DNA from 3 places in the Kribbella solani genome. Region 3 is predicted to be linked to each of the others. Evidence: predicted binding sites of a transcription regulator. Region 3 holds the regulator's gene; each other region holds the start of a gene.
The links. The regulator HrcA, encoded in region 3, represses chaperone genes, less so after heat shock. The targets are predictions, from matches to a motif close to TTGGCACTCGNNNNNNNCGAGTGCCAA.

Region 1: the regulator HrcA is predicted to act here: its motif matches at 4,066-4,092, upstream of groES (co-chaperone GroES).
Region 2: the regulator HrcA is predicted to act here: its motif matches at 4,204-4,230, upstream of groL (chaperonin GroEL).

What each region holds. Positions count from the first base shown of each region.
Region 1 is NZ_JACHNF010000001.1:6,832,766-6,839,584, forward strand. It holds gene tsaD (tRNA (adenosine(37)-N6)-threonylcarbamoyltransferase complex transferase subunit TsaD) at 1-641, shown strand, start outside; gene HDA44_RS31620 (GNAT family N-acetyltransferase) at 638-1,084, shown strand; gene HDA44_RS31625 (alpha/beta fold hydrolase) at 1,114-1,875, shown strand; gene HDA44_RS31630 (THUMP-like domain-containing protein) at 2,126-3,280, opposite strand; gene HDA44_RS31635 (peptidoglycan-binding domain-containing protein) at 3,290-3,910, opposite strand; gene groES (co-chaperone GroES) at 4,222-4,518, shown strand; gene groL (chaperonin GroEL) at 4,671-6,290, shown strand; gene HDA44_RS31650 (GNAT family N-acetyltransferase) at 6,389-6,819, shown strand, end outside.
Region 2 is NZ_JACHNF010000001.1:6,869,298-6,876,116, reverse strand. It holds gene HDA44_RS31820 (GNAT family N-acetyltransferase) at 1-624, opposite strand, end outside; gene HDA44_RS31815 (guanyl-specific ribonuclease) at 842-1,240, shown strand; gene HDA44_RS31810 (glycoside hydrolase family 6 protein) at 1,306-2,313, shown strand; gene groL (chaperonin GroEL) at 2,395-4,020, opposite strand; gene HDA44_RS31800 (MmcQ/YjbR family DNA-binding protein) at 4,265-4,600, opposite strand; gene HDA44_RS31795 (PspC domain-containing protein) at 4,726-5,073, shown strand; gene HDA44_RS31790 (glycerophosphodiester phosphodiesterase) at 5,176-6,141, opposite strand; gene HDA44_RS31785 (ABC transporter ATP-binding protein) at 6,304-6,819, shown strand, end outside.
Region 3 is NZ_JACHNF010000001.1:3,173,953-3,180,771, forward strand. It holds gene HDA44_RS14190 (PhoH family protein) at 1-290, opposite strand, end outside; gene HDA44_RS14195 (SigE family RNA polymerase sigma factor) at 640-1,149, shown strand; gene HDA44_RS14200 (Gmad2 immunoglobulin-like domain-containing protein) at 1,146-2,234, shown strand; gene HDA44_RS14205 (16S rRNA (uracil(1498)-N(3))-methyltransferase) at 2,235-3,092, opposite strand; gene dnaJ (molecular chaperone DnaJ) at 3,376-4,518, opposite strand; gene hrcA (heat-inducible transcriptional repressor HrcA) at 4,568-5,590, opposite strand; gene HDA44_RS14220 (Gfo/Idh/MocA family protein) at 5,667-6,758, opposite strand.

The DNA of each region.
Region 1 (6,819 bases), 3.7 Mb from region 3:
GGCACTCCTCGCTGCTCGCGGTCCATGACATCACCGACATCACCGACGGCGTGGTCCCGATGGGGAACACGATCGACGACGCGGCCGGTGAGGCGTTCGACAAGGTGGCCCGGGTGCTCGGGCTGCCGTTTCCCGGCGGGCCGTACATCGACAAGGCGGCGCGCGACGGCGGCGACCGGTTGTACGTGAAGTTCCCGCGCGGGCTGACCTCGCCGCGGGACCTCGAGCGGCATCGGTTCGACTTCTCGTTCTCCGGTCTGAAGACGGCGGTCGCGCGCTGGGTCGAGGCGAAGCGGCGGGACGGCGAGGACGTACCGGTGAACCACGTCGCCGCGGCCTTCCAGGAGGCGGTCTGCGACGTGCTGACCCGGAAGGCGATCGACGCGTGCAAGGACCGTGGGTTCGAGCACCTGCTGATCGGTGGCGGCGTCGCGGCGAACTCGCGGCTGCGGGTAATGGCCGAGGAGCGCGCGGCGGCCGCGGGGATCGCGGTCCGGGTGCCGAGGCCGGGGTTGTGCACCGACAACGGCGCGATGGTGGCAGCGCTCGGATCGGAGCTGGTCCGGGCCGGGAAGGCGCCGTCGCCGCTGCACCTGCCGGCCGACTCGTCGATGCCGATCACGGAGGTGCTGAACAAGTGAGGTGGACCGGGCCGGACGGGTTCGAGGCCGATGACGACGTCGCGCGGGTCGATGTCGACGTGGTGCACGGGTTCTTGAGTACGTCGTACTGGGCGGCCGGGATTTCGCGGGACGTGGTGGAGCGGTCGATCGCCGGGTCGCTGAACCTCGGCGTGTACGCCGCGGATGGCGCGCTGGTCGCGTACGCGCGGATGGTGACGGACCGGACGACGTTCGCGTGGCTGGCCGACGTGTTCGTACTGGAATCGCATCGGGGGCACGGGCTCGGCAAGTTCGTCGTGTCGACGTTCTTGGAGCATCCGGAGTTGAAGGGGATTCGGCGGTTCATGCTGGCGACGGCGGACGCGCACGAGCTGTACCGCGCGTACGGCTTCACCGAGGAGGAGCCTGGCCGGCTGATGACGATCCGCCGCGACGCGTCGGAGTTGTACGGCCGGCAGTGAGTACACCGGGGGCGCGGCCGGCTGCGAGGGTGCCGGGGGTCGACCTGGTCCGGAACCCGCCCGGGGCTTCGGATCTGGTGCTGTTGGCGCATGGGGGTGAGGAGGAGTCGCTCGGGAATCCGCATTCGTGGCGGCCGGCGCTGCTCCGGATGTGGCCGTTCGCGGTGGCTGCACGGTCGGCGGCACCGGGGGCAGCGGTTGGCTTCATGCGCTACCGCTACCGCGGCTGGAACGCTACCGCAGCTGACCGGTTTGACCCGCCTCACCCGGCCGCCCGCGCGGTGGCTGATCCGGTGGTTGATCTTCGGGCTGTGTTGGATCAGCTGCCTTCGGTTGTGCGCCGGGTGCTTCTGATCGGGCATTCGATGGGTGGGCGGGCAGTGGTTGCCGCCGGTGATCACGCGCGGGTGGCTGGGGTGCTTGCGCTGGCGCCCTGGTTGCCGGTGGGGGAGCCGCTGGTTGGGCTGCGGGCGCCGGTGATGTTCGCGCATGGGGCGGATGACACGATCACCGATCCGGCGGCGACGATGGCGTACGCGGCGCGGGTGCGGGCGGCGGGCACACCCGTGCGCACGTACTTGCTGGCCGGCGAAGACCACGCGATGCTGCACCGCTCCGGCGACTGGAACCGCCTGGTAGCAGACTTCATCCGCTCAGCCCAGGACAGTCAAGAGCTGTCCGGCAGCCAGGAGTTGCCGGAAACCAACCGTGGTCTCCAGGCAGCAACTGTTGGAGAGATCGCACTGGCGCGGTTCCGCTTGCCAGTGCGGGAACGCTTCCGGGTGGGGTGAAAGCAGAGGCCTGGGGGTGGTGCGTACCGCTTGCTCCCCAGGTGAACGGTCAGCGGCCAACCGGTTCCGTCCTCCAGCCTGCCGAAGCCAGGTGAACGCCGGGCGTTGCCTGGATGACCGGTTAGTGGCGGGTCTCCGGGGAGCGCGGCAGCGGACGCAGCACCTCGCCCGCCGGCAAGTCACCCGGAGACCCGCACGCGAGTCGATCATATGTTCGAATACAACTCGAACGCAAGTCCCACGGTGAATTTCAGCCGGTGATCCGGCGGCACGAGTACGCGGTGGCGTCGCGGCCGATGCGGGTGATGATCAGGGTCGCGGACGCCTGACCTTTCGGGGCGAGCTTCTTGCGCAGCTGGGCCGGATCGAGATCGACACCGCGCTTCTTGATCTCCAAGGTGCCGATTCCCTGCGTACGGACCCACGTACGCAGGGCCTTCTCCTTGTACGGCAGCTCTTCGAGCACTTCGTACGCCGACGCGAGTGGGGTCCGGGTGTACTTGGCTGCTGTGACATAGGCGATGCGCGGGTCCAGTAGCCAGCCGTACACTGCCGCGGCAACCGCGGTGACCAGACCGGCGCGTACTACGGCACCGTCCGGTTCGTAGATGTACTGGCCGACTGGGCCGGCGTCAGCCTCCGGTGCGTCCGAGACAGTCACTTCGCCTGGCAGCAGGGTCGCGCGGCGCGGCTTGCCTCCGTACAGCGCACCGGACCAGAGCGCAGCCTCCTTCACCTCGCCGGAGTCGCTGATCCACTCGGCCTCTACGTCCGGTGGGATCGCATCGTGCGGAATGCCCGGTGCGACCTTCACGCAGGCTGTTCGCTGCAGTAGGCCGGTGACAAACGACCAGGGTGGCGAGTAGGCGTTGTGGTCGAACACCCGCCGTCCGTCTGCTCGCCGCGCTGGGTCCGCGAATACCACGTCGTACGGCGTGAGGTCTGTGGACTCCGCGTCGCCTACCAGTACCTGTCCGGTCAGTCCGAGGGCGGTGAGGTTGGCGCGGGCGGTGGCTGCTGTTTCCGGGTCGCGTTCAATGCCAGTGACCTGCAGTCCGGCGCGGGCGGCGCTGATCAGGTCGCCACCGATTCCACAGCCCAGATCGACCACGCTGGCTCCGGGGAGGGCGGCTGCGATGCGAGCAGCTCGGTGCGTACCCACGGTGGTTCTGGTGGCTTGTTCCAGGCCGTCCGGGGTGAAGTACATGCGGTCTGCGTCCGTACCGAACTTGGCGATCGCGCGGTGGCGCAGTGCGGCTTGGGTGACCGCGGTCGTGACCAGCGCAGCGTCGTACCGGCGTCGCAGCTTCTCCACCAGCTGCAGCTCGCCACCGGGCCGGTACTCGCTGCACGCGGCCGCCAGTACCTCGGCGCCTGGTCCGTCCAGCAGGGCAGTGACAGTCACCCGGCAACTCTAGAGGGGACTGGAACAGCTCCTGCTCCAAGTGCGGGTCCCCATCGAGTACAGCCGCCAGTTCATCGCCGACCGCGTCTTGGGACCGTAGATGCCATCCACGGTGAGGTTGTGGCGGCGCTGGACCGTCTTGATCGCCGCCCGGGTGTTGCTGCCGTAGATGCCGTCGACAGCCAGCTTGGTGCCGTAGCAGAAGTTCAGGTTGCGCTGCAGTACCCGGATGGCCGTGTCGGGGTCGCCGGAGCGGTTGGAGCCGCGATAGGGCTTGTCGCCGTACATCAGGTTGCAGTTGGTGCTCGCACTGTCCAGAAGCGTCGGCAAGGGGATGCCCCAGCTGCGGTTCACTGGTACGAGCCGAGCCGACCGGCACTGCGGTAGCGCGGCGGCCGCCTTCAGCTCGGCGGCGGTCGCGTCATGGGAGCCGGACTGGTCAGTGGCCTTGTTCGCTGTCTTGCCGGCTGCTTTGTCGGCTGCTTTCGGTGCGGCGGCGCCGGCCTGATTCGCGGCGCGGTGTTTCGACGCGTTCGCGGCGACCGCGCCGAGGCCGAGCGCGCCGACGGCGGCCAGCACCATCAACACCCGGCCGGACACCTTCGGCAACGCCGGAAGCTTGAACGCCATGGGCTCCTCCACACCGTTCCCGGAGACCGCTCCGGACGGACATTTCCAGCAGAACGGTCCCATGCCGGAGGGGTCCGCGCCCAGCGCCTGACCACATTCCGTACCCGTTCCGTGCCCGTTCGTACCCGCCCGGGCATCGGCTCGGCCGAGAAACCTTGGCACTCGAGTTGACCGAGTGCTAATCGCGGCCTAGATTCGGTGTTGGCACTCTCCCCCGGAGGGTGCCAGCGGTCCGGCCTCTGACCCCCGCGACGGCAGGGGAGCGCGACCACCTCGAAAAGACAAGCGAATTCGACCGTGGAGGTCAGCAAGTGTCGGTCACGATCAAGCCGCTCGAGGACCGTGTCCTCGTCGCGCCGCTCGAAGCCGAGCAGACCACGAAGTCCGGCCTGGTGATCCCGGACACCGCCAAGGAGAAGCCGCAGGAGGGCGAGATCCTCGCCGTCGGCCCGGGCCGGATCGACGACAACGGCAACCGCGTCCCGCTGGACGTCGCCGTCGGCGACAAGGTCATCTACTCCAAGTACGGCGGCACCGAGGTCAAGTACGACGGTCAGGACTACCTGATCCTGGGCGCCCGCGACATCCTCGCAGTCGTCAGCAAGTGACGAACCACCGCTGTTCCTGACCGACACCGCCCCGGAGCCCCAGGCGCCGGGGCGGAGTGGGTTCCGGCCGGCCGCTCCGGCGGCCCGGCCGGGGAACGGCGGCCGGCTCGTTGCCTGCACCGAAGACATTCAGAAAAGGACTGGTTCTCTTCATGCCGAAGATCCTCGAGTTCGACGAGAACGCGCGGCGCGCGCTGGAGCGCGGCGTCGACAAGCTCGCGAACACGGTCAAGGTGACGCTGGGGCCGAAGGGCCGCTACGTCGTCCTGGACAAGAAGTGGGGCGCCCCGACCATCACCAACGACGGTGTCACCGTCGCCCGTGAGGTCGAGCTGGACGACCCGTTCGAGAACCTTGGTGCGCAGCTCACCAAGGAGGTCGCCACCAAGACCAACGACATCGCCGGTGACGGCACCACCACCGCGACGGTGCTGGCGCAGGCGCTGGTGCACGAAGGCCTGCGGGCGGTTGCCGCGGGCGTCAACCCGATGGGCCTCAAGCGCGGTATCGAGGCGGCCGTCGAGGCCGTGTCGGCCAAGCTGGTCGAGACCGCCCGTCCGGTGGACGACAAGGGCGACATGGCCCACGTCGCCACCATCTCCGCCCGGGACGCCGAGATCGGCAGCCTGATCGCGGACGCGTTCGACAAGGTGGGCAAGGACGGTGTGATCACCGTCGAGGAGTCGAACACGTTCGGCACCGAGCTCGAGTTCACCGAGGGCATGCAGTTCGACAAGGGCTACATCTCGCCGTACTTCATCACCGACGCCGAGGCCGGCGAAGCGGTGCTGGAGGACCCGTACATCCTGATCCACCAGGGCAAGATCTCCGCGATCGCGGACCTGCTGCCGCTGCTGGAGAAGGTCGTGCAGTCCGGCAAGGCGCTGCTGATCATCGCCGAGGACGTCGAGGCCGAGGCGCTGTCCACCCTGGTGGTGAACAAGATCCGCGGCAACTTCACCTCCGTCGCCGTCAAGGCGCCGGGCTTCGGTGACCGCCGGAAGGCGATGCTGGAGGACCTGGCCGCGCTCACCGGCGCGCAGGTCGTGGCCCCGGAGGTCGGGCTGAAGCTCGACCAGGTCGGCCTCGAGGTGCTCGGTTCGGCCCGCCGGATCGTGGTCTCGAAGGACAACACCACCGTCGTCGAGGGCGCCGGCAAGGCCGACGACATCGACGGCCGGGTGAACCAGATCAAGGCCGAGATCGAGCGCACCGATTCCGACTGGGACCGGGAGAAGCTGCAGGAGCGGCTGGCCAAGCTGGCCGGTGGCGTCTGCGTGATCAAGGTCGGCGCGGCCACCGAGGTCGAGCTGAAGGAGAAGAAGCACCGGATCGAGGACGCGGTGTCCGCGACCCGGGCCGCGATCGAGGAGGGCATCGTCGCCGGCGGCGGCTCCGCGCTCGTGCACGCGGCCACCGTGCTGGACAGCGGTCTCGACCTGGCGGGCGACGAGCTCGCCGGCGTCCGGATCGTCCGCAAGTCGGTCGTCGAGCCGCTGCGCTGGATCGCCGAGAACGGTGGCTACGAGGGTTACGTCGTGACCTCGAAGGTCGCCGAGCTCGAGGTCGGGAGCGGCTTCAACGCGGCCACCGGCGAGTACGGTGACCTGCTGGCGCAGGGCGTCCTGGACCCGGTCAAGGTGACCCGGTCCGCGCTCGCCAACGCCGGTTCGATCGCCGCGCTGCTGCTCACCACCGAGACCCTGGTGGTCGACAAGCCCGAAGAAGAAGAGCCCGCCGCGGCCGGTCACGGCCACGGTCACGGTCACTGACCTTCAGGCAGCTAGTTCGACAGCACAGCACACACACAGCACCGCCCGGCAGGCAACTGCCGGGCGGTGCCGTGTTTTCGGGAACTAATGTGCGTCTGGTGACAGATTCTTTCCGCGAAGGCGGCGTACGGGTCCGGGAACGCCGTGACGAGGACCTCGACGTATGTGCCGAACTGCTCCGGGTGGTGCATGAACAAGCCGGGTACCCGATCAACTGGCCGGCTCATCCGCGCGGGTGGCTGACGCCCGCGAGCCGGCTCGGATGCTGGGTCGCGGAGCTCGACGGCCGGGTCGTCGGGCACGTTGTGCTGACGGCGGTGGGGGAGCGCGCCGAGGTGGAGCGGCTCTTCGTGGACCCGACGGTGACCCGGAAGGGGATCGGGCGCCGGTTGCTCGACCACTGCGTGACGGCCGCCGCCGGCTTCGGGCGGGAGCTGTCGCTCGAGGTGGTGGACAACCGCGGCGCCGCCGTACATCTCTACCGGCGCGCGGGGTGGACCGAAACCACCCGTACGCCGATCGACTGGGG
Region 2 (6,819 bases), 3.7 Mb from region 3:
CTTGTACATCGCCAACTCTTCCCGCGCCGCGCCCTCGACGCCGATCCGCGCGATCTCGCGGGCCGTCGCCGCGTCCAGACTGTTCTCGCTGACCTGCATGAACATCTTCACGAACGCCTCGTCGTCGGCCGGTTCGAAACGCAGCCGGGTGGAGCGCTTCGGCAACCCGTACTCCGGTTTCCACTCGTAGCGCAGCCGGTCGGTCACCTCGGTCAGCCCGGCGGCGACGGCTGCCCGCGTACGCTGGTCGAGCGGCGCGACGACCTCGGGATCGTTCTCCCAGTCGCTGTCCAGGAAGAAGTGGTACTCCGGCGGTTCGGCATCAGCCGGACGAGCCGCGAGGACATGCTCGATCAGCGCGGTCCACGCCGGGACCGGGTCGCCATCGCCGGCGTAGTACAAACCGTCGATGCTGAACGGGAGCGGTTCTTCCGGTCCGCCCCACCAGATGGCGAGCGCCTGGATGCTGCCGTTCTCCTCGAGGACCCAGGTCCAGTCGTGCCGGTAGTAGCCGGCGGCAACATACTCGCGGTAGCGGTCGAGGGTGACGGTGTTGACGGACTGCTGCTCGATCAGAGCGATGATGGTGTCGAGGTCGGCCTCGACGGTGGTGCGGATGGTCACGAATCCTCCAACGGGAGGCGCGGGGGTCCGCTCAGTGCGAGCTGGCGGAGCGGGCCGGGCGCGCCGGGAAACAAGTCGGTGTACGCATCGGTCGCTCCTTCCACTCCAAGATTGTTCTCGCCGAGCTAGACCCTAGAACGCGGCCGGGGTCATAGTCCACCTGTTATTCACACTTGGGATGACCCGTCGCCGGTCTGGACGGAGGATCCTCGGCGGTATGAGAACCCTCATCTCTGCCGTGACCCTGGCGACCACCGTCGCCTTCGGTTCCACGGCGTACGCCGCCCCCACCGCCCACCCCACGTCGTCGTCCATCACGGCGATAGACACCTGTGCACTCAGCTCGCTGCCTTCGCAGGCATCCGACACGCTCAAGCTCATCCACTCCGGCGGACCGTTCCCGTACCGCCAGGACGGCACCGTCTTCTCGAACCGGGAAGGCATTCTGCCGAGCCAGTCGTCCGGGTACTACCACGAGTACACCGTGAAGACGCCCGGTTCGCCCGACCGCGGCGCCCGCCGGCTGATCGGCGGCGGTGCGAAAACCACGCCCGCGCACGTCTACTACACCGGCGACCACTACGCCTCGTTCTGCGAGGTCGACGAAAACAGTTGATCCACTGGCGGTAATGTCGTCGGCACGTTGAGTGATCATTCCTTGGACGGAAGGACGCTGCACCGATGCCGACTTCGCGCCTGCCGCACCGGGCCGCGCGTTCGCTGACCGCCCATCGGCCGCACCCGGTCGCACGTTCGCTGACCGCCGGCCTGCTGCTGACCGCCGCACTGTTCGTCTTCGGCCGGCCCGCGACCGGACTGGCCGAAACGACCGGCGACCCGGTGCGGCTGACGCACGGGTTGTACGTCGACCCGGCGTCGGCGGCCGCCGCGTACGCACGCCGGCACCCGGAGGACACCGCGCTCGCGTCGAAGATCGCGGGTCAGCCGTCGGCGCGCTGGATCGGAAGCTGGAGCGGCGAGGCGAAGGCTGCAGTCACGGCGTACACGACCGCGGCTGACCGGGCCGGGAAACTGCCGGTGCTGATCACCGACAACCTGCCCGGCCGGCAGTGCGGGATCGGCGGCGGGGCGACGACCGACGCCGCGTACCGAAACTGGATCACGGCCGTGTCGGACGGGATCGGAGCCCGGCCGGCGATCGTCGTACTCGAACCGAACGCGCTGGCCGGACTCGACTGTTACCCGGCGGCGCAGTGGGACGGGCGGATCGCGATGCTCAAGTACGCGGTGGGGCTGCTCGCCGCGAAGAACCCGAACACGTGGGCGTACCTCGACGCCGGCACCGTGAGCTCGGCCGGCGCGAAGGAGATCGCCCGCCGCCTGCGCCTCGCCGACGTCGGCAAGATCCGCGGGTTCGCGCTGAACACGGCGGACTACTTCAGTACCGAACAGTCCACCGCGCGGGGCAACGAGATCCTCACCGCGCTCGGCGGTGGTACGCACTTCGTCATCGACACCAGCCGCAACGGCAACGGTTCCGACGGCAGCTCCTGCAACCCACCCGCCCGCAAACTCGGCGCACCCCCGGCCACCGCCCCGGCCCCCGCCGACCTGCACCTCTGGCTCCGCACCCCCGGCGAATCCGACGGCCCCTGCGGCCTCGCCCCCACCCTTCCCACCCGTACCTTCTCCCCCGTCCTCGCCCACCACCTGATCACCGGCACCTGATCGCGGCCCCGGAACAGCAAGCGGCCCCGAGCATGTGCTCGGGGCCGCTTGGGGTACTGCGGGTGCTGTCGGACTACTGGATCAGAAGTCCATGCCGCCCATGTCCGGCGCGCCACCCGGAGCGGCCGCGGCCTTCTCCGGCTTGTCGGCGATGACGGCCTCGGTGGTGAGGAACAGGGCCGCGATCGACGCCGCGTTCTGCAGCGCGGACCGGGTCACCTTGGCCGGGTCGATGATGCCGGTGGCGATCAGGTCGACATACTCACCGGTCGCGGCGTTCAGACCGTGACCCGGCTCGAGGTTGCGAACCTTCTCCACCACGACGCCACCCTCGAGGCCGGCGTTCACGGCGATCTGCTTCAGCGGGGCCTCGACGGCCTGACGCACGATCTGCGCGCCGGTCGCCTCGTCACCCACGAGCTCCAGCTTCTCGAACGCCGCCACGGACGCCTGCAGAAGAGCGACGCCACCACCGGCGACGATGCCCTCCTCGACGGCCGCCTTCGCGTTGCGAACGGCGTCCTCGATGCGGTGCTTGCGCTCCTTCAGCTCGACCTCGGTGGCCGCGCCGACCTTGATCACCGCGACGCCACCGGCCAGCTTGGCCAGCCGCTCCTGCAGCTTCTCGCGGTCGTAGTCGGAGTCCGACTTCTCGATCTCGGCGCGGATCTGGTTCACCCGGCCGGCGATCTGGTCCGCGTCGCCCTCGCCCTCGACGATGGTCGTCTCGTCCTTGGTGACGACGATCTTGCGGGCCTGGCCGAGCAGCTCCAGGTCGACCGAGTCCAGCTTCAGACCGACCTCCTCGGAGATCACCTCGCCGCCGGTGAGGACGGCGATGTCGACCAGCATGGCCTTGCGGCGGTCACCGAAGCCCGGCGCCTTGACGGCGACGGCCTTGAAGGTGCCCTTGATCTTGTTGACGACCAGGGTGGCCAGCGCCTCGCCCTCGATGTCCTCGGCGATGATGGCCAGCGGCTTGCCGGTCTGCATGACCTTCTCCAGCACCGGGACCAGGTCCTTGATGCTCGAGATCTTGCTGTTCACGATCAGGATGTAGGGGTCGTCGAGGACCGCTTCCATCCGCTCCGTGTCGGTCACGAAGTACGGCGAGATGTAGCCCTTGTCGAAGCGCATACCCTCGGTGAGCTCGAGCTCGAGGCCGAAGGTGTTGCTCTCCTCGACGGTGATGACGCCTTCCTTGCCGACCTTGTCCATCGCCTCGGCGATGATCTGGCCGACCTGGTTGTCCGCCGCCGAGATGGACGCGGTCGACGCGATCTGCTCGCGGGTCTCGACGTCCTTGGCCAGCTTGAGCAGCTGCTCGCTGACCGCCTCGGTGGCCTTCTCGATGCCCTTCTTCAGGCCCATCGGGTTGGCGCCGGCGGCGACGTTGCGCAGCCCCTCGCGGACGAGGGCCTGGGCCAGCACGGTGGCGGTGGTCGTACCGTCACCGGCGACGTCGTCGGTCTTCTTGGCAACTTCCTTGACGAGCTCGGCCCCGATCTTCTCGTACGGGTCCTCGAGCTCGATCTCCTTGGCGATGGAGACACCGTCGTTGGTGATCGTGGGGGCGCCCCACTTCTTCTCCAGCACGACGTTGCGGCCCTTCGGGCCGAGCGTCACCTTGACGGCGTCGGCGAGGGTGTTCATTCCCCGCTCGAGGCCGCGGCGCGCCTCTTCATCGAAAGCAATCAGCTTGGGCATTCTCCGCGAGTCCTCCCGCGTCGAGTCTTTGTGGTTCAGCCGGCTCCGATGCCCGCGACGGACGGCACCAGGGTCGCGACGCTCATGTCCCGCCACGCTCCGGCACCTCATCGAGGCCGTCTTCTTACACACTCCGGCGAGCCGAGCAGTTATCACTCTCACCCGTGGAGTGCTAACCAAGTATTAGCACTCGCCCCACCCGAGTGCAAGCCAGCCCCCGCGCGGCGTCAGGCGGCTGCCCCGGTCAAGCCGTCAGTTGGGCGATCAGGTACTTGGGGGCGGTTAGGCGCCAGGCTTCGGTTATCAGTTCTTGGAGTTCTTCGGGGTCGGCGTGGGGGAGGTTGATTTCCAGCCAGGCGAAGCGGCCGCCGGACCAGGAGGGGGTGAAGACGTCGGGGTTCTCGGCGACCAGGGCCTCCTGTTCCTCGCGGAGTGCTTTCAGGTGCATTCGGGTCTGGTCCTCGGACAGGTACGCGAAGCTCTTGTTGCGGACCTTGAAGACCGGTTGGCCGGCCCAGCCCTCGTGCTCCTCCGCACCGGGCAACTCACTCATCACCTTCACCACCGCCGCCATGTCCATACTTCCCAACGCTAACGACCCGCACCGACAGTCCTGGGTCAGCCGGAAGTCGTCAGGGGTGGGTCAGGGGTGGGTCGGTGCCGATCCGGATGTGGTGGAGGGCGCCGGGGCGGGAGAGTAGAGCCATGACGAACTCCAACGCACCGTTTCAGAACCTGTCCGGCAAGATCCTGCGGCGGTCCGCCAACCAGCGGATGCTGTCGGGTGTCTCCGGTGGTATCGCCGAGTACCTGAACGTCGACGTCACGCTGGTCCGGCTCGGCTGGGTCGGGCTGACGCTGATCACCGGTGGTGCCGCCATGATCGGGTACGCGGTCGCCTGGATCGTGATTCCCGAGTCCGACGGCAAGGCCGTGTGGCAGAACGTTCAGCAGACGGTCAACCACAACCAGAACACGACCGAGAACGACATCGCCGCCCGCCTCTACGACGACACCAGCAACAACACCGGCACCAAGCCCCCGGCGGCGTGACGGTCACTGCGCCGGCACCGCGCCAACCCTGTGCCGGCACGGACGCAGCACCCACGGCCACTCTGGCGGGGTGACCACAGCCAGCGGTCACCCCGCTGCCGCTCACACGTTGAGCGCAGCTCCTCGTAGTACGGCAACAGCCTGGTCAGGGTGGTCAGCGAAGACGCCCTGCAGCCCCAGCGCGGCGAACCGGGTGACTTCGGTAGCGAAGTCAGTCGCGGTAGGTAGGAAGCGCCGCTCCGCCCGGAACGTCCAGGCCTGCACCGCCAGACCGGCACGGTGTGCCTGATCAACCAGACGAGTCGGCTCCCCCAGACACCCGTCAGCAGTTCGCGGAATCACCAGGTCCTTGTGCGGCGCCAGCACCTGCGCGTACGTAGCGACCTCCCGCAACCCGGACGGTGCAAGCAGATCAGCGTACGAGCGACCGTCACCAGTACGCAGGAAGTCGTTCGGTGCGCTCTCCGAGTCGATCAGCTGTACCAGCGGTACCCGCGTCATCACCGCCAGCCGACGCAGACTGGTCGGTTCGAACGACTGCACCATGATCTCGTCCGCACGCAGTCCCAGTGCCACGATCCGCTCGGTCAGTAGCTCCTCCAGTGGCAGACCGAGCCGCCGGAAGTACGCCGGGTGCTTCAGCTCGGGGATGACCCCGATCGGCCGCCCGAGCCGCGCCGACTCGCGCCGGGCCAGGGCTACCACCTCGTCGAAGGTCGGTACCTCCTCCAGCCCGTCGTACGCCGTGTTGCTCGCCCGCAGCGCCGGCATCCGCTCCTTGGCGCGCAGCGTCCGCAGCTCCGCGTACGTGAAGTCCTCCACGAACCAGCCGGTAACAGCCGTCCCGTCGACGATCTTGGTGATCTTCCGGTCCGCGAACACCGGGTGATCAGCCACGTCAGTAGTACTGGAGATCTCGTTCTCGTGCCGGCAGACCAGGACGCCGTCCAGCGTGGCTACCAGGTCGGGCTCCAGGTAGTCGGCGCCCTGTACCGCTCCCAGCCGGTACGCGGCCGGTGTGTGTTCCGGGCGGTAGCCACTCGCTCCCCGATGCGCGATCACCAACATGGTTCCAGGACAGGGGCCGCAGATTGCCCGGTGGGAACCCGTTGCCCAACGCAAGGTGAAGCTCTACCGACCGTCACCGTCACCGCGTGTACCGGCGGCCGCACGCGCGCGGAGCTAATTCGCATGCGAACTGTCAGTGGCGCGACCTAGCCTGAAGAAGCCATGAGACATCTGCCGCTCGCCGATCCCGGCGTCCCGAACCATCGCTCGCCGGCCCGCTACCTGTGGTGGGTCGCCCGCGGGCAGTCCCGTACGCTCGCCGGCGGGATGGCGTTCGGCATTCTCTGGATGGGCGCGCAGGCGTTCATCCCGGCGATCCTCGGCCGGGCCATCGACGAGGGGGTCGCGGCCGGCGACGGCAAGCGGTTGCTGCAGTGGACCGCCCTGCTCTTCGCGGTCGGCGTGGTGCAGGCGGTCGCCGGCATCATGCGGCACCGGTTCGCGGTCACCAACTGGCTCACCGCGGCGTACCGGACGGTCCAGGTGGTGACCCGGAAGTCGGCGGACCTGGGCGCGACGCTGCCGAAGCACCTGGCCACCGGAGAGGTTGTCAGCGTCGGCGCCGGCGACCTGTCGTACATCGGTAACCTGATGGAGATCTCGGCCCGGTTCGCCGGCTCGATCGTGGCGTTCTTCGTGGTCGCGGTGATCCTGCTGTCGTCGTCGACCACGCTCGGT
Region 3 (6,819 bases):
GGCCGGATCGTCCGGCCGCGGCTGGACAGGATGTTCTGGGTCAGCACGTCCCGCGGGCTCTCCGCGGTCGCCTGCTTGATCATCGCGATGCTGCGCTCGACCGAGTCCGCGGTCAGCCCGTGCCCGGTCCGGACCACGGCGATCAGCTCGTCGATCAGCCGCTCGGCCAGGGCCAGCTCGGCCGGCTCACCGACCAGCGTGATCTCGTTGCCGCGGACCATGATGTCGGCGGCGAACTCCTTCTCGACGATGCGGAGGAACTCGTCCCGGGCGCCGAGCAGGGCAACCATGTCGATGCTGTTCGGCACGACGATCTTGTGTGATGCCTGCGCGCTGGTGGCGGCGCTGGGTACGGGATCGGTGACAGCCCCGTTCGCGCGCGCCTCCGGTTCGATACTGCGTGGCCTGGACAGGCTCTTCCTCCTGAGTCGGATGATGTTGACCCTGTCCATGCTAGCCGTCCCGGCCGACAGCCTCACTCGTAATTCGCCGGGACACGCTCCGTGGCGGCCGCCGCGGGGCCGATCCGGGTCACGATCCGGGCACCGATCGCCGGGCACCGTACCTGTTGTCAACCTGAGAGGTGGGCTTCGCGTCTCTGTAGTCGTGGCACAGTTGGCCGTGGTGTACGAAGAGTGCGTGACCCATGAGTCCTCGTGGAATGCCGACGAGGCACTAACTGCTGTCTACACCGCGCACTACACGTCGCTGGTCCGCCTCGGCGCCCTGCTGCTGCGCGACACCGGGACCGCGGAGGAGATCGTGCAGGACGCGTTCGTCGCCATGCACGGCCGCTGGAACCGGTTACGTGATCCGCACAAGGCGCTGGCGTACCTGCGGACCGCGGTGGTGAACCGCTGCCGGTCCCGGCAGCGCCATCTCGTGGTGGTGGACCGGCACACGCCGCGATCGCTGCCGGACGAACCGAGTGCCGAGCAGGCGGTGCTGCGGACCGCGGAGACCGACCGGGTCATCGACGCGATGCGGACGCTGCCGGAGAAGCAGCGCACCGTGATGGTGCTCCGGTACTACGGCGACCTCTCGGAGGCCGAGATCGCGGACACCATGGGTATCAGTCGTGGCTCCGTGAAGAGCCACGCCGCGCGGGCGACCAAGTCGCTGCGCCAGCTCTTGGAGCAGACCGTATGAGTGAGCATCGCAACGATTCGTTCGACGAGCTGGTACGCCGGGCGCTGCACGCCGAGGCGGACCGGATCGACCCGGCCGACGCGCTGCCGGAGATCCGCGCCCGCGCGCACGCCCAGCGCCGGCCGGCCAGCCGGCGCCCCTGGCTCCTGACCGCCGGTGTCGCGACCGTCGGCACCGCGGCCGCGATCGGCGCGTTCACGGTCCTGCCGAACCTCAACAACCCCGGTAACACCGCCAACGACGGCGACGCGGTGGCCGGTTCGGGCACGACGAGCACCACCGCCGTACCCACCACCGGCGCCGGCACGCCGGCCCCGAGCAAGGCGGTCCCGTCGGTGGCACCGAGCGTCGCCGCGCCCGAACAGTCCGTCCACAACGCCGTGGTCCCGGTCTACTGGCTCGGCCAGCAGATCGGCGCCACCAAGAAGTCGACCGCCCGCCTGTACCGCACCTGGGCCAAGGTCAGCGGCCACCCGGCCGAAGAAGCGGTCCGCATCATGACCACCAAACAACCCACCGACCCGGACTACTTCTCGGTCTGGCGCGGCGCCGCGCTGAACGCGGTGACGCGGACGAACGACAAGGTGACGGTCGACTTCAAACAGTTGCCGAAGGCGACGCTCGACGCGGATGTCGCGGCCGTCGCGGCCCAGCAGCTCGTGTACACGGTCCAGGGCGCGCTGAACGACGACTCCGTGCCGGTGCAGATCACCCAGGGCGGTCAGGCCGTACCGAAGTTGTTCGGGCAGGTCGACACCAGCATGCCGCTGGGGCGCGAGCAGGCCACGAACGTCCAGGCGCTGGTGTGGATCGACTCGCCGGACCAGGACGCGGTGACGGGTGATCGGGTCACGGTGTCCGGTGTCGCGAACGCGTTCGAGGCGACTGTCAACTATCAGGCGACGAACGTGAAGACGCGGGAGACGAAGAAGAGCTTCACGACTTCCGGGCAAGGGCAGTCGTTCTCGCCGTACAGCTTCCAGCTCACGCTCAGCCCGGGGACGTGGCAGATCAACGTGTACCTGGTGTCGCCGGCCGATGGGCGGGTCACCGACACGGACTCGAAGTCGATCGTCGTGAAGTAGTCAGCGCCAGCGGGACTGGGCGAGCAGGGCCGCCGCGGCCGCTACGCCTGCTGTTGAGGTGCGGAGCACGGTGTCGCCCAGGCGGACCGGGTCGGCGTACGTCGTGAAGGCCGCGAGTTCAGTCGGGGCGATGCCGCCTTCGGGGCCGATGACCAGGACGATGTCACCCGTCGTGGGCGGCTGCAGGGATGCAAGTGGGGTGGTGGCTTCCTCGTGCAGTACGACCGGCAGGGCCGCGCCGGCGAGCAGGCGCGCGACCTCCGCCGTACTCGCGATCGGGGTGACCTCGGCGAACCACGTACGCCGGGACTGCTTGCCGGCTTCGAACGCCCAGGCGCGCCATTTCGCGAGCGTCTTCTCGACCCGCTCGGGGTTGGCGCGGAACTGGCTGCGCTCCGCGTTCCACGGGACGATCACGTCGGCGCCGACCTCGGTCAGCATCTCGACCGCGAGCTCAGCGCGTTCTCCCTTGGGCAGCGCCTGCACCACGACCACGCGCGGATCTGGCGCGGCCGTCGTCCCGCGCTCGTCGACGGCGACCGTCACCCCGCTCTTCCCGGCCAGCACGACCGGCCCCTCGGCCCAGCTCCCCCGCCCGTCGGTCAGCCGGATCCGCTCACCTGTCCCGATCCGCCGCACCACCGCCGCATGCCGCCCCTCCGACCCACCAAGCACCACCTCAGCACCCACCAGCTCGCCGCCCGCCACCTCAGCACCCGCCAGCTCACCACCGGCCGGCTCAGCACCCGCCAGGTCAGCACCCGCCAGGTCAGCACCCGCCAGCTCGCCGCCGGCCAGCTCACCGCCGGCCAGCTCACCGCCGCCCAGGTCGGCGTGAAAGAACACCGCGACACCCATCCGCCCAACTCCTCCCAGATCCCGAGCCAGCAGCTTGCCCCCTGCACCGCTGCTTCGCCACCTGACCGCTTTGCCCATTTGGGAGGTGAACCTCCCAGAGTGCCTCTTCACCACCTGCATGCGGGTGGTGAAGGGGCAACGGCGAACGTTAACCCCTCAAATGGAGATCGGCGCGGGGGCCCGTGTAGGGCGCGGGCCTGTGCGGGGCGGGGTGGGGGTGGACGGGCAGGGTCCGGTGGGCGGTTGGGGTCAGTGGGCGGTTGGGGTCAGTGGGCGGTTGGGGTCAGTGGGCGCCGAAGGCGTCGCGGAGGCGGCCGAAGACGCCCTTGTGGGTGGCTTGGACCTGGCCCTGGGGGCGTTCCTCGTCGCGGGCGACGGCGAGTTGGCGGAGCAGGTCGGCCTGGGCGTCGTCGAGCCTGGTGGGGGTCTCGACGATGACCTGGACGATCAGGTCACCGCGCCCGGCGTGCCGCAGGCGGGGTACACCGCGCGCGGACAGCGTCTGCGTGGTGCCGGACTGTGTACCGGGCCGGACCTCCAGCGGCGTGGTTTCGCCCTCGAGCGTCGGCAGGTCGATCGTCGTACCGAGCGCGGCCGCCGTCATCGGCAACGTGACCGTGCAGTGCAGGTCGTCGCCGTTGCGGGTGAAGATGTCGTGCGGCTCGACCTCGATCTCGACGTACAGGTCGCCGGCCGGGCCGCCGCCGGGACCGACCTCGCCCTGACCGGACAGCTGCACCCGCGTACCGCTGTCGACGCCGCCCGGGATCTTGACCGTGACGGTACGACGGGACCGGACCCGCCCGTCACCGGCGCACTCGACGCACGGGTTCGGGATCGTGGTGCCGAAGCCGCGGCAGTTCGGGCACGGGCGCATGGTGCGTACCTCGCCGAGGAACGACCGCTGCGTGTGCGTGACCTCGCCGCGCCCGTGACAGATCTCGCAGGTGACCGGCTCGGACCCGGCGGCCGCGCCGGACCCGCTACAGGTCGGGCAGAGCACGGCGGTGTCGACCTTGAGCTCACGGGTGGTCCCGAAGGCCGCCTCGGCGAGGTCGATCCGGAGCGGGATCAGCGCGTCCTGACCGCGCCGGGTACGCGGCCGCGGCCCACGGGTCGCGCCGCCGGTCTGGCCGAAGAACGCGTCCATGATGTCGGTGAACGTGAACGCCTGCCCGAAGCCCGCGCCGCCCGGCCCGCCGGCCGCGGCGGCGAACGGATCGCCACCGAGGTCGTGCATCTGCCGCTTCTGCGGGTCGCTCAGGACCTGGAACGCGCGCCCGATCTCCTGGAACTTCTGATGCGCGTCCTCGGAGTCGTTCACATCCGGGTGGTACTGGCGCGCCAGCTTGCGGTACGCCTTCTTGATCTCGTCCGCTGACGCGTCACGGCTGACGCCGAGGACGGCGTAGTAATCGGTGCTCATACTCCAGACCAGGGGGTTGGGAGGATCTTCAGCATATTCGTCTTCACGGTCACGACTCGGCCAGGATCTGGCTGACGTACCGGGCCACGGCACGGACCGCGCCCATCGTGCTCGGATAGTCCATGTGGGTCGGGCCGACGATGCCGAGGGTGGCCAGCGCCTCCGACTTCGACCCGTACCCGGTCGCGACCACCGAGGTGGTCGCCAGCTCCTCGAACGGGTTCTCGTGCCCGATCCGGACCGTCAGGGTCTGCGGATTGGTCGCCTCGCCGAGCAGCTTGAGCAGGATCACGTGCTCCTCCAGCGCCTCCAGCACCGGCTTCACGTTCCGCTCGAAGTCGTCGCCGTACCGGGTCAGGTTGGCGGCGCCGCCGACCGCGATCCGCTGCTCGCCGACCTCGTCGGTGAACGTCTCGAACAGCGTCGTCACGACCGCCGCGACCAGCGACCGGTCGCCCGGCGCGAACAGTTCGGGTACGCCGGCCAGGACCGTCGCCGCGTCGGTGAGCCGCTGCCCGGCGAGGGCAGTGTTCAACCGCGAGCGCAGGTCCGCGATCAGCTGCTCGTCGACATCGTGCGGGTGCTCGACGATCCGCTGCTCGACCCGCCCGTTGCTGGTGATCAGCACGAGCAGGAGCCGCCGCGGGCTCATCGTGACGACCTCGATGTGCCGCACGCTCGACCGGTTCAGTGACGGGTACTGAACGATGGCGACCTGCCTGGTGATCTGCGCCAGCAGCCGCACCGTACGGCGGACGACGTCGTCCAGATCGACCGCCCCGGCCAGGAACGACGTGATCGCCTTCTTCTCGGCGACCGACAGCGTCTTGACCGTGCTCAGCTTGTCCACGAACAACCGGTACCCGGCGTCGGTCGGGATCCGGCCGGCGCTGGTGTGCGGCTGGGTGATGTACCCCTCCTCCTCCAGCGCCGCCATGTCGTTGCGGACGGTGGCCGGCGAGACGCCGAGGTTGTGCCGGTCGACCAGTGCCTTCGACCCGATCGGCTCATGGGTGGCCACGTAGTCCTCGACGATGGCGCGGAGCACATCCAGCTTGCGGTCGTCCAGCACGCGCACCACCCTCTCAGACGTCTCGACAGACCCTCGGGCTCAAGGGCCTTGGCACTCACAAGTTCGGAGTGCCAGTCTAGGCGGTCTCGGGCGACGCTCCCAACGGAACGGCGGCGGGGCGTGCCACAGTGCTCGCCACGTCGAGCGGCTGATCCTGGATGGCCGAGTCGACGAACGACTCCAGTACGTCGAGCACGTGGTATGCCAGCGCTCCGTCGGCGCGATGTGGCGCACCGCTCCGTACGGCCCGCGCCAGGTCCGCGACGCCGACGCCCCGGCCCGCGCCGGCGTACCCACCGGCGACCGGGACCTCGGTCCACTCACGCCGCTCCGGGGTCACGATCTCGACGGTCCCGTCGAACGTGTTCGGGTCCGGTACGGACAGGCTGCCGTCCGTCCCGTGCACCTCGATCCGCGGCAGCCGGCCGGCCCAGACGTCGAACGACATCAGCACTGTGGTCAGTGCGCCCGATTCGTGCTCCAGCACGCCGGTGACATGCGTCGGCACCTCCACGTCGAACACGGTCCCGGCGCGTGGCCCGGTGTGAACCGTCCGCTGCTGCTTCGCCCGGCCCGCGCGGGCGGTGACCCGGACCACCGGGCCGAGCAGCGTCACCAGGCTGGTCACGTAGTACGGCCCCATGTCGAGGACCGGACCGCCGCCCGGCCGGTAGTAGAACTCGGGCGCCGGGTGCCACAGCTCATGACCGGGGGTCACCATGAACGCGGTCGCCGCGTGCGGGGTGCCGATGTCACCACGGTCGATCGCCGCGCGCGCCGTCTGAGTGCCGGTGCCGAGGACCGTGTCCGGTGCACAGCCGATGCGCAGGTCGTTGGCTGCGGCGTACTTCAGCAGCGGTTCCGCTTCGGCGCGATCCATGGCCAGCGGCTTCTCGCCGTACACGTGCTTGCCGGCCGCCAGCGCGGCCTGGTGCACCGCGGCGTGCGCCGCCGGGATTGTCAGATTGATGACAATCTCGACGTCGTCAGCCGCGTACAGCTCTTCCGGCGTCAGCGCGCGGATGCCGTCGCGCCGCGCCGCGATCGCCTCGGCCCGGCTCCGATCGAGATCCGCGACCGCCACGACGTCGACACCGGGAAGCTTGTCCAGGTGATCCAGATACGTGCCGGAGATGACACCCGTCCCAACAATCCCAACCTTCGTCACCCCACCCGCCCCGAGGCTCACCGCACCCGCACCGGCCCCGGGACTGACCGCACCCGCACCC